Regions from separate parts of the Desulfofundulus sp. JL263-se genome, predicted to be linked through region 2. Evidence: predicted binding sites of a transcription regulator. Region 2 holds the regulator's gene; the other holds the start of a gene.
What was found. The regulator LexA, encoded in region 2, represses DNA repair genes until DNA is damaged. The targets are predictions, from matches to a motif close to CNAACANNTGTTNG.

Region 1: ACX4JR_RS07495 (DNA polymerase IV) is a predicted target of LexA. The motif match lies at 5,574-5,587, and genes of this name have one in related genera.

The regions. Positions count from the first base shown of each region.
Region 1 covers NZ_CM149993.1:1,480,528-1,488,025, reverse strand. Annotated here, with positions in the region: gene ACX4JR_RS07520 (hypothetical protein) at 250-417, opposite strand; gene ACX4JR_RS07515 (FIST signal transduction protein) at 421-1,548, opposite strand; gene ACX4JR_RS07510 (MFS transporter) at 1,860-3,290, opposite strand; gene ACX4JR_RS07505 (PH domain-containing protein) at 3,439-3,855, opposite strand; gene ACX4JR_RS07500 (hypothetical protein) at 4,089-4,385, opposite strand; gene ACX4JR_RS07495 (DNA polymerase IV) at 4,378-5,565, opposite strand; gene ACX4JR_RS07490 (hypothetical protein) at 6,075-6,296, opposite strand; gene ACX4JR_RS07485 (YifB family Mg chelatase-like AAA ATPase) at 6,286-7,498, shown strand, end outside.
Region 2 covers NZ_CM149993.1:2,082,150-2,089,647, forward strand. Annotated here, with positions in the region: gene sucD (succinate--CoA ligase subunit alpha) at 1-678, opposite strand, end outside; gene sucC (ADP-forming succinate--CoA ligase subunit beta) at 697-1,809, opposite strand; gene ACX4JR_RS10705 (Fe-S-containing hydro-lyase) at 1,964-2,521, opposite strand; gene ACX4JR_RS10710 (fumarate hydratase) at 2,552-3,394, opposite strand; gene ACX4JR_RS10715 (sigma-54 interaction domain-containing protein) at 3,620-5,350, opposite strand; gene lexA (transcriptional repressor LexA) at 5,533-6,141, shown strand; gene ACX4JR_RS10725 (selenium metabolism-associated LysR family transcriptional regulator) at 6,146-7,060, opposite strand; gene ACX4JR_RS10730 (methionine gamma-lyase family protein) at 7,057-7,498, opposite strand, start outside.

The sequences.
Region 1 (7,498 bases), 600 kb from region 2:
TTTGGCAGAAAATGAAAATTCTTTATTGCAAGTTGTTAGGGACTGAGATGAGACAGGATGTTTTGATAATGAAAAGAACCTTTCTCCCGAAGGGTAATTTATTCCGAAAACAAGTCTATATTAATTTAACCAATTTCGGTTCAAACTGGCTACCGGCACACCTATTGAGTTCTTTCAAAGTTCTTGCTGGCTAATTGCTCTCTTTTATATATCCGGTATATCCGGCCATGAGTCAGCTTTGAAACATTTTCAGCCATCCCCTTCACCGGTGATGAAGGCCAGGCGGCGGACTTGGAATAGCCGGGTTGACTTTTCAATTATTTCGGACATTAAGTCCTCTTCCCGCCCCGGAAACGAAAAAGAGGCAATATCGTATAAAATAAACAACTCGAATATATTTAAAAAATTTAGGAACATCTATTACCACCCCACAGCTACAATGATGGTCTTGTTATGAAAGAACGGGATACCGGAAAAAGTACCTACTTCTCCAAATGTGAGCATGCCTATCACAGGTACGTCTGGCCCTATAACTTCCATGACCGCTTTCAATTCACGTTTAAACTCTTTTCTCATTAATAAATAACGGGAAACGCAGTTAAATAAAAATACTATCTTTGGAAATTTTACGGCTTTTACAGCTGTTTTAGCTATTTCTCCGGTAGCGGTGATTAGGTTATCGAGGGTACCTTCCATAAGAGTTACCACGGTGCCTTGCGGAACCTCCGTAATAAAGATTATGCTGTCATCTTCTTCAATTTTAAGGGGGTCCCGGATAAGGAAATTACCACCCACACAGGGTATGGCAAAGGGATGCTTCATACCATAACAGGGAAAATCTACCTTATCAAAACCTCCCAGGCATTCCGAGTACACCTCGAATGCTGGACGTCCATCAATTTCGTAAACTTTTTTGCCCTCTGCCTTAGTAATTACCATAGGCTGTCCCGCAGGCTGCCAGCCGTGGCCTATCCCAATTTGAAAATTAATTCCCTTAACAAGAGCAATTGCAAGGGCATTACTTTTAATTCCCTGGTCAGTAAATTGGTAGGTTTGAAAAGACTTAAGATTATGCCCCGTTCCCCCACCGATATAAATGAAGTCCGGTCCCAGAACATTATATATTCCTCTCAGGAGCTCGGAGAGGTTAGCAGCAAATCCATCCGGAAATACAAAGACCGTCCCGGAGTCAACACCACTAATACGCAATTTTTTACCTGCCTCTTCTCCGCTTTTCCAGGGAGATAAAGCAATATTTTCTTGCAAACACGTGACAGCTTGAATTTCAGAACCGCTAATCGTACAAATTCCTACTCCTTTCTCCAATACCCCAGTAGTGGTAATAATACCTGAAGTACATGCCCCTATTAATTTGGATTTACCTATAACCTTCTTAACAGCTTGAAATACCAATTTTTGATTATAATTTTCAGTACAAAAGAGAAAGGTGATGGCAGGTTCTCCACTTTGCTTGACGGCTTGTTCTGCTGCTAATCTTCCCGCTAGGGTTGAATCATTTTCCTGGTTATAACCTATGCCCACCTGCATATTATTTCCCCCCGGCAAACCACTTGATGTAAACAAAGAAGTTGATGTGCTGTTACTCACCCCGACTTTTTCCCGACCCTATGTCACGTATCCTTTGGTTCAAACGGCATAAATCTCCTATTGTTTATTAACTAACCCAAAGAATCCATTATTCGTAATTACCATGTTTTCCATTTATCTCACCACGAAAGGATATATCATCCAGTTCGCCCTGCAAAACTTTTCCAAGAACCCACCACCTGCACTGCTGACTGGATATCCTTTTCCCCACAAGGTATACGCGTGGCTCAAAAGGGTGTTTTTGTCAATAATTATGAAAGGCAACTGTAACCCCAGCACATTAAAATAACTGTAAAAACTAGTATCAATAACGAAATACCCAAAGTGGAATTGATAACACTGACAATTGTTTCAGGTACCAAATTGGATGCTTTACCTTGAGCAAGGAATATTCCACCTCTCGCTCCATAAAGGCTAAAAACAAAAACAGACAGTGCCACACCTAAAATAGTACCGATGTTACGCATAACAGAAATAAGAGCATTGGTAATGCTTAATCTGTTAGCAGGTACGTTTCCCATAATCAAAGAATTATTGGGAGCCTGGAAAACGCCCATACCCGTACCAATCAGGGTCAAACTAACACATACTAGTAAAAGACTGGATGCCATATTCAAGCGAACCAGTAAAACCAGGCCAACAATTAGTACCAATGGTCCTATTACGGTGAGCAATTTGGGTGAAAAGTAATCGGATAGGCGGCCGCTCACAGGCGAAAAAATAGCCATAGCGATAGGGAAAAACATCATAACCAGCCCTACTTGTTGGGGTGGTAAACCCTTCACAAGTTGAAGATAAAAAGGCATTAAAAACATCACCGGACATACAGCAAGAAAAACTAACAGCCGTGCTATGTTGCCTACAGCAAAACTACAATTTCTAACTAATTCCATATCAACCAGGGGAAACTTAACTTTTTTCTCCCACAAACAAAATATCGCATAGGATAATGGCGCCACCAGTAAAAGTGTTAAAGTTTTAGCATTCCAGCCTTCCTGAGGTAAATAAATCGAAAGGAAAAGGAGACTGTTGATTCCTATTGCAAAAGTAAGGGCTCCAACCCAATCCAACTTCTCCTGCTTTCCTGAATTTCCAGATGGTAATATGCTAAAAGCTAAAAGACTTCCTGCCAATCCTATAGGAACATTTATCCAGAAAATAGAGCGCCAACCTAATGTTCCTACCAGTAATCCTCCCACGGCAGGTCCGGTCATGGAACCAAGAGAAACAATCATAGCGCTAATACCCAAGGCTCTTCCTCGCTTTTCTCCAGGAAACACCTGGGTGATGAGAGCGAGTGCATTGGACATTAGCATAGCAGCTCCAAGCCCTTGCATCACTCGAAATGATACTAATTGCCAAATATTTTGTGCCATGCCGCAAAGAGCAGAGCTTACAGTAAAAATGACAAGACCAGTAGAGTAGACCTTCTTCCTCCCCACAATATCTGACAACCTGCCGAATACGAGCAATAAGCTGGCAATTGTCACTAAATAAGCGGTAACTATCCACTGCAAGTGAGTTACACTTGTACGAAATTCCCTACCTATAGTAGGGAGAGCCACGTTAACCACGCTACCATCCAAAGTAGATATAAAAGTACCAATTGAAACATTTACCAGTACCCAGTGCTTGGCAAAAGAGTTATCGATGTTTTTTAAAGTTGCTATACTTTTCTTCATGTTTGATTTATTACACCTCTATTTATTTCCTCTTAATTATGAAATCCCTATATGTTTGCACATTTCATAGATAATGCGATAAAATTTTCTCTTCACTGAAGAGGAACAGGAACTGTAATTCTTAGCTGGTATTATAACTACTTCTTGTTTATTGTCTGTAAAGGGTTTGCTTTAACACGGCCTCAACAAAAATCTCCGGATCGGCAGGAGAAAGGAGATAAAAATCTCCTTTTATAGTTGCTATTCGTACCATGCGGTCCCAGCGAGTTGCGAAAACTTTTGTAACACTTCCGTCTTTAAGGGCAAAGTCTCCGACATAACCGAAAAGCCCTCCCATCCACGTTAATCCTGTCCCGGGCTTTAAATTGTCAACAATTCCAATTGACTTAATATTATCTATGGAAATAATTTCGCTTGAAATTAGAGCGCGAATTACAATTCCTTGTTGTGACACTAAGTATCTGCGGGGCGAAAACAGAAAAGGTAAAAGATAGATAAATCCTAAAGTAATTATCCCTATACCTATAACAAAAAGATAAGTTGTCAATTTACCTGTTTTATCCAAAGGAGCAAGCTTGAATTGTTTAACTACTTGTAGTCCTCCCCTTTCTCTTGGAAATATAAAAGTTGAAAACTACTATCAGGGTTATTATATTACTATCCCTTCCTTCTTGAGATGAAAGTTTTGTCGCATTATGTATGAAACACGCAAGAAATCTTCAGGCTCTTAAATATGTGACTTACCTCTATACCTTCAAACACATGTGCAGGTCTGCTGATACACCTGGCTACATCCCCTTACCCCTTTAGTTGAAACTTTCCACAACTCTGCGCTTCCGGATTGCTATTTTTTAAACACTGCTCCAAACCTTCGAGCCCAACCCGTTTTATAGCTTCCACGATCGGCATAACCGGAGGCACCCGCTTTTTTAAATTGCTATACGCCTTAATATTTACGACACAGCCGTTGCTGGTTTCTTTTCCACCTCGTATCTTTACGAAGAACTTGCAGTGCTTGCACCGGTGGACGGCCCTTTTGCGCATTTCAGGAAGGTAGATCCGGTGTTTTTCCCACAAAACGTTCCTATTATCCATGTAATATACTTCCCTCCATAAGAGATACGCCCCTCATAATTGCCTTCTCACCAAAACGATTTTTTATCGTGTCACAGGCCCGGGCCAGCCTGGACAGGCGTATTCTCTCGCCGAAGATATCATACTGGAAGTAATCGCGTTTAATTAAATTGCCGAGGGTTACCCCGACAAGCCTTACTGCCCACGAGTTATCCCAGTGGTTATGCAGAATAGTACATGCTGCGCGGTAAATTTCATCAGGCAGGTCGGTATATTGTGCCATGGTTCGGGATCTGGAAAAAAACCGCAGTTGGGGATCCCGTAATGTCAGGGTTACGGTACGGCCGATATATTCTCCCTGGCGCACGCGGCGTGCCACCATCTCGCTTAATTCCAATATAACGACTTTGATGCTCTCGAAACCCTGTAAATCCCGGGGAAGCGTCTTCTGCTGCCCGATGCTTTTAACAACATCAAGTGAAGTGGGTACCACGGGGCTATTATCAATGCCGTTGGCACACAGCCAGAGCATTTCCCCGTTTTTTCCCCACTTTCTTTTTAATATGTCAACGGGAAACCCGGCCAGGTCTCCAATGGTACGTATGTTGCAGTCCCGCAGGTGTTTTTCGTACCCGGGACCAATTCCGAATAATTCTCTAACTGGCTTCGGCCAAAAAATTCTTTTAAAGTCCTCTATGCTATTCAGGATGGTAAGCCCGTTCGGCTTTTGCAGCCCGGCCGCCATTTTTGCAATCAATTTATTGGGCCCGATGCCGATGCTGCATAAAACTCCAACCTCGGATCGAATGCGTTCCTTTAACATGCTTGCTATGCTTTCAGGCGGCCCCCAGAGTTTAATTACACCTGTAAGGTCGGCAAAAGCCTCGTCTATGGAAAAAGGTTCCACCAGGTCGGTAAAATCACGCATAATACGCAGTATTTTGCTGGAAAAGTCTACGTACAATCGATAGTCCGGCTTAAAGTAATATCCATCCGGGCACAGCTGTTTTGCTTCCCATAAAGGCATACCGGTTTTTACACCCAAAGCCTTTGCCGGGTAAGACGCGGCCAATACAATGCCTGTCCTTTTCTTGGGGTCCCCGGCCACGATAACCTTCTTACCCTTAAGTTCCGGGTGTACGGCCTGGTGGCAGCTTGCAAAAAAGCTGTTCATGTCAGCCAGTAAGATTACTCGTTTCATACAATCACCGAACAGGTGTTTTGTTACATATTATAGTCTCCGTTTTTGCAATTATCAATAGGGAAAAATAGGTATTTAATAAAAAACAAAAAAGCCGGGTTGCCCGGCTGTGTTGTTAAAATTATATTTACTGGTATTAACAGGCTCAGTTAAGTATTGTACATGCGTGATCGGTTTACCAGATATGTTACTTATTTCCATCTGATGCCTGGGAATTTACCGCCTTTACCCACGGTGACAACAGGCGTTCTCTGTTGACATTGGGATCAACGCCCTCGGTTTCATATATGAAACTCTGTTTCCTGGTTGAAGAAATTATATCATATCTATTTCATATCAATTAATAAATTCTCAATATTTTCAACTAAGTAGCCAATAAGATTTGTACAGTAGTCACAAAAAGTTTTTACGGAATATTCATAAAAAAGAAAATAATACCAAAGCTCTCAAAAAAAGAAAGTAAAAGCGAATTGCAAAATTAAAAGTCCTTAAAAATTAAAGCTTTCAGCTCATAAAAAAAGGGTTTCACCCATGCTGCGGAAATACCAGTTAAATCCTGTTCCTGCAAGAAAAAACTCCTTATAATGAAGATAAACCTCTGGTTTTTTATTGGCCAACGCAAAATATAATGCGAAAGTTGTCTTAATTACTTTATGCAGGAAATACATATCACTATGAGGAATAAATAACCAGTAAAACAAAATATTCATGGAGGAGACCATGCTGGCCATCGTAAAAAGTATTGCCCTGCACGGCCTGGAAGGGCATATTGTACAGGTGGAAGTAGATGTATCTAACGGTTTGCCAAGTTTTGATATTGTAGGTTTGCCGGATGCCGCGGTCAGAGAGGCCAGGGACCGGGTAAGAACCGCCATTAAAAACTCCGGTTATGAATTTCCTCACAGCCGCATAACGGTAAATTTAGCACCTGCTGATTTAAAAAAGGAAGGGCCTGTTTACGATCTAGCAATTGCCATCGGTATTCTTGCCGCTACGGGCCAAATTGACCAACTGACCTGCCAGCATTATATTTTTTTGGGAGAATTATCCTTGGAAGGCTCAATCCGGGCAGTTAACGGAACTCTCGCCATGGTATCGGCTGCAAAAGACTATGGTATGCATGACATTGTTGTCCCTTGGAAAAATGCACCGGAAGCAGCCCTGGTACAGGAAGTCAATATATACGGGACAGCACATCTTACCCAGCTTGTTTCCCACCTTAAGGGTGAAGAAAACATAGCTCCCCACCGGGAAGATGTTGAAAACCTACTTGAAGAAGGCAGGGAAGATGAGCCCGATATGACCGAAGTTAAGGGGCAGGCAGCTGCAAAAAGGGCACTGGAAGTTGCAGCAGCCGGGGGACATAATGTTCTCATGCTGGGCAGTCCGGGTTCGGGTAAGACCATGCTGGCCAGGAGACTGCCAGGAATTTTACCTGACCTGACACTGCCGGAAGCTTTGGAAGTAACAAAAATCCACAGCCTGGCAGGCCTGATTCCTCCAAAGAAACCCCTTGTGGCCCAAAGACCTTTCCGCAGCCCCCACCATACCGCATCAACAGCGGGACTCGTAGGGGGCGGGAAATTCCCCCGGCCGGGAGAGATTTCCCTTGCTCATAACGGCGTCTTATTCATGGACGAGTTACCGGAATTTCGCCGGGATGCCCTGGAATCCCTTCGCCAGCCCCTGGAAGATTCTACGATAACCATCTCACGGGTTAATGCCTCGGTAAGTTATCCTGCCCGTATAATGCTGGTGGCAGCAATGAATCCATGCCCTTGCGGTTTTCTGACAGATGAAGAAAAAGAATGTAAATGTACTCCGTTGCAGATCAAGCGTTATTTGGGACGAATATCGGGCCCGTTTTTGGACCGCTTGGATATTCACATTGAAGTGCCCAGACCTAAATTTTCAGAATTGGATTCCGCTCCTG
Region 2 (7,498 bases):
CATATTTTTCTTGATATATTCCGCTGCCTGTTCTTCAGCATTCCCACCAATTTCACCAACCATTACCACCACTTTGGTTTCCGGATCTTTTTCAAATTTCTCCAAAACATCAACAAATGATAAACCTACAGCCCGGTCTCCGCCAAGCCCTACCACCGTAGACTGGCCCAAACCATTACTGGTCAGATTTCCAACTATTTCATAGGTAAGAGTTCCACTACGGGCCACCACGCCAACCGGGCCGGGTACAAAGAATTGGTTGGGAGGAATACCAATTTTACATTTGCCGCAAGACACTATACCAAAAGTATTAGGACCAATAACAGTAACTCCCTTACTTCTGGCCAAGTTCACTATTTCCATTTCATCATGTACCGGAATATGTTCCGTAATTATAACCAAGACTTTTACTCCCGCATCAATTGCCTCAAAGGCCGCGTCCTTAGCAAAAGGTGCAGGAATAAATAAAACTGAAGCATCTATCCTGCGATTTTGCACTGCTGCAGTCATAGTATCATAAACGGGCACCCCTTCAACTTCCTGGCCACCTTTTCCGGGAGAAACGCCTGCAACAATTTTTGTTCCGTAAGCAAGCATTTGCTTGGTATGGAACCGACCCTGATTTCCCGTTATACCCTGGACAGCAACATTGGTATTTTCATCAATAATAATTGCCACCGGTCAACAACTCCTTTTCTAAGCATTCTTAGCCAATTCCACAGCTTTTTGAGCTGCTTCATGCATTACCTTATAAGCTTCAACTCCATTTTCTTTAAGTATTTTAACGGCTTCCTCTTCGTTGGTACCAACCATCCGAATTACCACTGGAACCGGTATTTCCCTTGAATTCTTAACTTTAACAAAAGCGTTAGCAACGTCATCACACCTGGTAATACCACCAAAAATATTTATAAATATGACCTTCGGGCTAGTAGCGAGAAGCAGCTCAAGGGCTTGAGCTGTTTCTTCCATGCCGGTACCGCCACCGGCATCAAGGAAGTTGGCCGGAGACCCTCCGTAATATTGAATGGTATCCAGAGTTCCCATGGCCATTCCTGCACCATTGGCCATTATGGCAATATCTCCATCCAGTTGAACAAAAGCAAGTCCTAATTCATGAGCCTTTTTTTCAATATCGGTACGTTCTTCAACCATCGGCACTTCCTTTTGTCTGTACAGCGCATCATCATCTACGGTCACTTTTGAATCTGCTGCAATAAGCCTTTCTCCGCTAATAACCAACGGGTTAATCTCTACCAACTCGGCATCCTTTTCCTTAAACATCTTATATAACGCAGGGAGTAACTTGTTTAATTCCTTTGCCAGCGTACCGGTAAGTCCCAATCGCCTGGCCACTTCCCGAACAACGTAGGGATAGACTCCAACAAATACGTCTATATGCTTTTTCAAGATTTTTTCTTCCGGTACTTCTTCGATGTCCATACCTCCCTCGGCAGAAGCAATAAGTACAGGCTTTTTCGCTGCACCATCCACGGTAATGGAAAGATATAACTCCTTATCGATCTGCAATTTCTCTTCTACCAACAACTTTTCTACTTTATAACCCTGAACGGTCATCCCCAGGATTTCTTCAGCAGCAGCACGGGCTTCATCGGGGGTTTCGGCAAATTTAATTCCTCCCCCCTTACCCCTTTTCCCCGAGAGAACCTGCGACTTTATAACCACCGCGCCCCCAATTTCCTTTGCCGCTTCAGCTGCTTCTTCTGGGGTGAAAACCACTCTACCCTTGGGTACGGTGATCCCATACTGTGAAAATAATTCTTTACCCATATATTCAAATAACTTCACAAAACTTTCCTCCCTTACTAATTAAGGTAAAAAAACCGGGTATACAAAACATTTAAAATACTTCTAAATATTTTATTTCTAGATATTAGAACATATTTCTTTAACCATTTAAAATTTCCTTCATAATAGCTACTCCAATATGCCTCTTCTTTTTTCACTTAGCTGCGTAAATCCTAATTCCCTCTTCATAAAGGTCACCACCCAGGGCATCATTAACCACAATTACAGGAAAATCTTCCACTACTAACTCGTGAATTGCTTCCGGCCCTAGTTCCGGATAGGCAACCACTTTACAGGATTTAATCCTTTTGCTTATTAATGCTGCGGCACCGCCGACTGCTGCAAAATAAACAGCTTTATGCTGTTTCATGGCCTTTATAACTTCCGGACTTCTTTTCCCTTTACCTACCATTCCTTTAAGCCCCTTAGCAATCAGCTTTGGAGCATAGGCATCCATGCGACCGCTAGTTGTAGGACCTGCCGAGCCGATCACTTGACCTGGCTTGGCCGGAGATGGCCCGACGTAATAAATCACTTGATTCTCCAATTCAATTGGAAGTTCCTCACCTTTTTCCAAAAGCTCCACCAGCTTTTTATGAGCAGCATCCCTCCCTGTATACAATTTCCCATTAAGTAAAACCCTTTGACCAATACGTAACTTTTTAACTGTTTCACTGGTTAGAGGAGTAGTAAGTTTAACTATTGGAGTCAAGTAATTACACCTCCAAATAAATTTAAAATTCTATAATTCAATTTCTTTGTGTCTACTGGCGTGACAATTTATATTTACTGCCACGGGTAAACTGGCAATGTGTGCCGGATAAGTGTTTACGTGCACAGCCAGGGCAGTAGTCGTTCCACCAAGCCCCTGGGGACCGATTCCCAGCTTATTAATCTCTTCCAATAATTCTTTCTCCAATTGGGCAGCATACGGGTCTACACTGGCCTGTCCCACTGGACGCAGCAGTGCCTCTTTAGCCAACAGGGCAGCCTTTTCAAAGGTTCCTCCGATACCCACTCCTACAATAATGGGAGGGCAAGGATTTGGACCAGCTGCTTTAACGGTTTCAATAACAAAGTTTTTAACACCTTCAACTCCTTCCGCAGGCTTGAGCATTTTAATAGCACTCATATTTTCACTGCCGCCGCCTTTAGGAGCTACAGTTATTTTTAACTTATCACCGGGGACTATCCGGGTATGAATTACAGCGGGGGTATTATCACCGGTATTTTTTCTATCAAGAGGATGTCCTACAATAGATTTCCTCAAGTAACCTTCTTGGTAACCTTTACGCACACCTTCATTTATTGCATCTTCAAGACTACCGCCTTCAATTCGCACATCCTGACCCAACTCCAGAAAAACAACAGCAAATCCCGTATCCTGGCACATGGGAACTGATTCATCTTTTGCGATCCGAGCATTTTCTACCAATTGTTGGAGAATGTCTTTTCCAGTAACCGATTGTTCACTTTCGTAGGCATTTTTAATGGCATCAAGTACATCCTGTCCCAAATCATAATTGGCTTGCTGACAGAGACGGGCAACTGCGTCGATAATTTGCTCAACTCTGACTACTTTAATGACAATTCCCCCCTTTAAAAAAGTATCTATATTTTTACTAGTTAAGCAAAAATTATACCGGAATTTAATGTCATGCCAAATTAATATTGGGTATACAGTTCCAAAGATTATATATAAATATTGATTAATTATAAATAATCACTAATTTTTAATAATTATAACATATTATATTATTATTTTTGGAAATTTTTAGTCAAAAAAATTTAGAAAATATAAAACTTACTTCTAATTATTAGAATTTTCTACTTTTACTTTTTTTAATTTATTATATAGTGTAGCTAAGGAAATGTTTAAGGCCTGCGCTGCCCTTCTTTTTCCTTCTACTGTAGCCCCGAACTTAGCCATGGCCTTTCGTATTAAAATTTGTTCCATTTGATCAATTGGAATTAAATCTATATCTTTATCTGGCACTTCCCTGAGCTGACTGACATGCTGGATGAAGTGGTTCTTAGTAAGAATCTCATCATCAACGGTAACCATAACTCGTTCAATAAGATTTTCCAGTTCTCTAACATTACCAGGCCAATCATAACTATATAATATCTCCTCTGCATCTTTCGAGAGGCCTTTAACTTTTTTACCTAATTTCCTATTTAACTTAACGATTAAGTTATTAGTCAAAACAGATAAGTCTTCTTTACGGTATCTCAAGGGTGGAATATGTATCTCAACCACATTTAAGCGGTAATATAAATCCTCACGAAATTTACCTTGCCTAATCAATTCATGTAAATTCCTGTTGGTAGCAGCAATTACCCTCACATCAACTTTTATAGTCTCATTTCCCCCTACCCTTTCAAACTCCATTTCTTGTAAAACCCGCAAAAGTTTACCTTGCAAATTAGGATTCATATCTCCAATTTCATCAAGGAAGATGGTACCACCGTTAGCCAGCTCAAACTTTCCTATCTTAGATTTAACTGCACCGGTAAAAGCACCTTTAACATAACCAAAAAACTCACTTTCTAACAGGTTCTCCGGAATTGCAGCACAATTTACTTTTATAAAAGGCTTACCTCTTCTTGCACTAGCGCTGTGAATGGCATGGGCAAATAGCTCTTTCCCCGTCCCGCTTTCTCCTACCAGAAGCACAGTTGAATCACTCTTAGCAGCCCGTTCACCAAGTCGAATACATTTTTTTAGTTCCTGATTATTACCTAAAATATCTTTGAAGGTATATTTACTGGTTGCAACTTGACCAAATTTATCAGAAAGGGTTTCTATAATAGATGTACTTTGTTTCAATTCTTCCATTAATTTCATAATATCCGTAAAATGATTAAATACTACAACTGCTCCCCGAGTTTCACCATCAACAATAATAGGAGAAGCATTGCTAATAACTTCCGCATTACTTCCACCTACGGTGGTACGGTGACCAAAAATACGCTTACCCGTTTTTAATACTTTAGCTAAAGCCCCTTCAGGAGAAACATCGTATATATTTTTGCCGATGCGATCGGATGCTTTTATGCCCGTAATTTTTGTGAAGGCAGGATTTACATATTTTATTACACCTTTTTCGTCAACTACTTCAATAGCTTCTTGAACTGAGTTTAAGATGGTGGATAGCTCACCCTGGATCCTATTATATTCCAACAACCCTTCTTCTTGGAAGATAATTTCCAGCAGCTCAATCGCCCGCTTTTTCAAAATTATTATGCCGGGAAGGTTCATGTTGATTAAAATATTCTGAACTCCCGTTAATCCTGACAGCTCAATAACGGCATCTATACTTAACGAAGATATTTCTTCTAATTTATCAATTTCAGTAATAATCTTAACCTTTTCACCTAACATATCATGGAACATATCCTTCAAGGAACGATCATTTTTCTCAAGCAAATAAACTGCCATTACTTCCACTTTGCTTATCCTCAAAAGCCTGTTTACCACTTTATATCCCCGTTCATCCCCGGCAATAATAGCAATCTTAAATTTCTTCAAGAGCCCCACCTTCTTTAGGTAAAAATTTTTTATATTCAGACAAATTCAACAAATCTACTTTAATATCCTTCTAAAAAATAAAACCATATTAATTAACTAAAACTTAAATAAAAGTTTCGAACATACGTTTTACTAATCGTCTTATATGTGATATAATTTCTAAAAATAACTCAGAAAGGTTGTGTTATCTTATGTCCAAAGAACTAACCCCACGGGAAGAAGCTATCTTAAATGTAATTAAAGAAACGATTCATAAAAAAGGATACCCACCTTCGGTCAGAGAGATCGGCCAAAAGGTAGGCTTACGTTCCAGCTCAACTGTGCACAGTTATTTAAGGAGGTTGGAAGAAAAAGAAATGATTAGAAGGGACCCTGCAAAACCCAGGGCCATTGAAGTACTGGGAATGCCCAATGAACCCAATGAAAAGATTAATTGGGTTCCGATTGTGGGCCGCGTAGCAGCAGGATACCCTTTGCTAGCGATGGAAAACAGGGAAGGATTCTTCCCCTTACCCTCAGATTTCATAGGAGAAGGTGAATTTTTTATACTGAGGGTAAAAGGAGAGAGCATGACTGACGCCGGCATTTTCGATGGAGATTTGGTTATAGTAAGAAAACAGTCTACCGCCGACAATGGAGATATTGTAGTGGCACTATTGGAGGAGGAGGCTACCGTAAAAAGATTTTTAAAAGAAAAAGATCACGTAAAACTTAAGCCGGAAAATAAAAATATGGCTCCTATCATTATCCGGGATGTTACAATTCTAGGTAAGGTCATTGGACTTTTAAGGAAATTATAATAACTCAAAAACCTAACAATTCTAAAGTACGCCGGTCCTTAACATATTTAATAAAGGCCGTTGCGGCAAACCCTCCCCCTAAAGCCTGGGAATTGCGCACTAAATAAAGCTCCCTGCCAAGATAAAGTTCCATTATTTTAACCTCAATCACCCTGCCAAGTGCCAGGGGTTCCTTTGCCGCCCAGCGAGAAACAAAACTTATGCCCAAGCCGGCCTGAACAGCTGTGATTACCGACCGGGTACTGCCCACTTCCATAATAACCCGGCACTGCTCCAGAGAAATTCCCTTTTTTTGCAAACGATTTTCTATTGTCTTCCTGGTGCCAGAAGTGGCTTCGCGAAGGATCAGGGGATGGGTTAACAAATCTTCCAAGGGTATTTCCCTTTTATTTTGCCAATACGGGTCTGGTGGAGCAATTAAAATTAATTCATCATATATCCAGGGCTCACATTCCAATCCATTACCTTCCACAATGGTGCCAGTTACTCCCAAAGCAACCTCCATATTATTGACCCAGTTAATAACTTCACCGCTTCCGCCTATCCTTAGGTAAATCTTTATGCCGGGATATACCTTGTTAAAACCGCCTATAAAAAGTGGTAAAACATATTCTCCTGGAATGGTACTGGCACCAATATTAAGTTGCCCAATTTTTAGGCCTTTGAGATTATCCAAGTCTTCAATAACCTTGTAGTAATGCCTAAGTATTTCCTTAGCCGCGGGGTAAAGCAAACGGCCAGCTTCGGTAAGAATTACTTTTTTATCGCGCCTTTGAAACAAAGAAACTTGCAACTCGTCTTCAAGTGCCTTTATTTGAAAGCTTACTGCAGGTTGACTCATATATAATTTTCTGGCCGCCCGGGTAAAACTTTTCAGATCAGCAACCCATAAAAAAGCTTCTAATTGTTTCAAGTTCATAACCCGTCCCTTACTTCCAATACCTGTTTAGCGGCAGCCAAAGTAGCAATTTTAACATGCTCAAAAGTTAAGCCGCCTTGAAGGTATACCACATAAGGCGGTCTTATGGGTCCATCAGCAGTAAGTTCCAGGGACCCTCCCTGTATAAAAGTACCTGCCGCCATTACCACAGGATCCTCATAACCCGGCATGTCCCAAGGCTCAGGGCGAACATGACTGTCCACCGGGGAAGCCATTTGAATTGCTTGGCAAAAGGCCACAAGCCTTTCCGGCGAACCTAAGGTTACGGCCTGTACAATATCGGTTCGGTTTTCATAAAACAAAGGAGAAACCTTAAAATTCAACTTTTCAAAAAGCCTGGCCGCAAAAACCGCTCCTTTTAATGCCTGCGAAACTACAGAAGGGGCCAAAAAAATTCCCTGGAAAAACAGTCTTTGC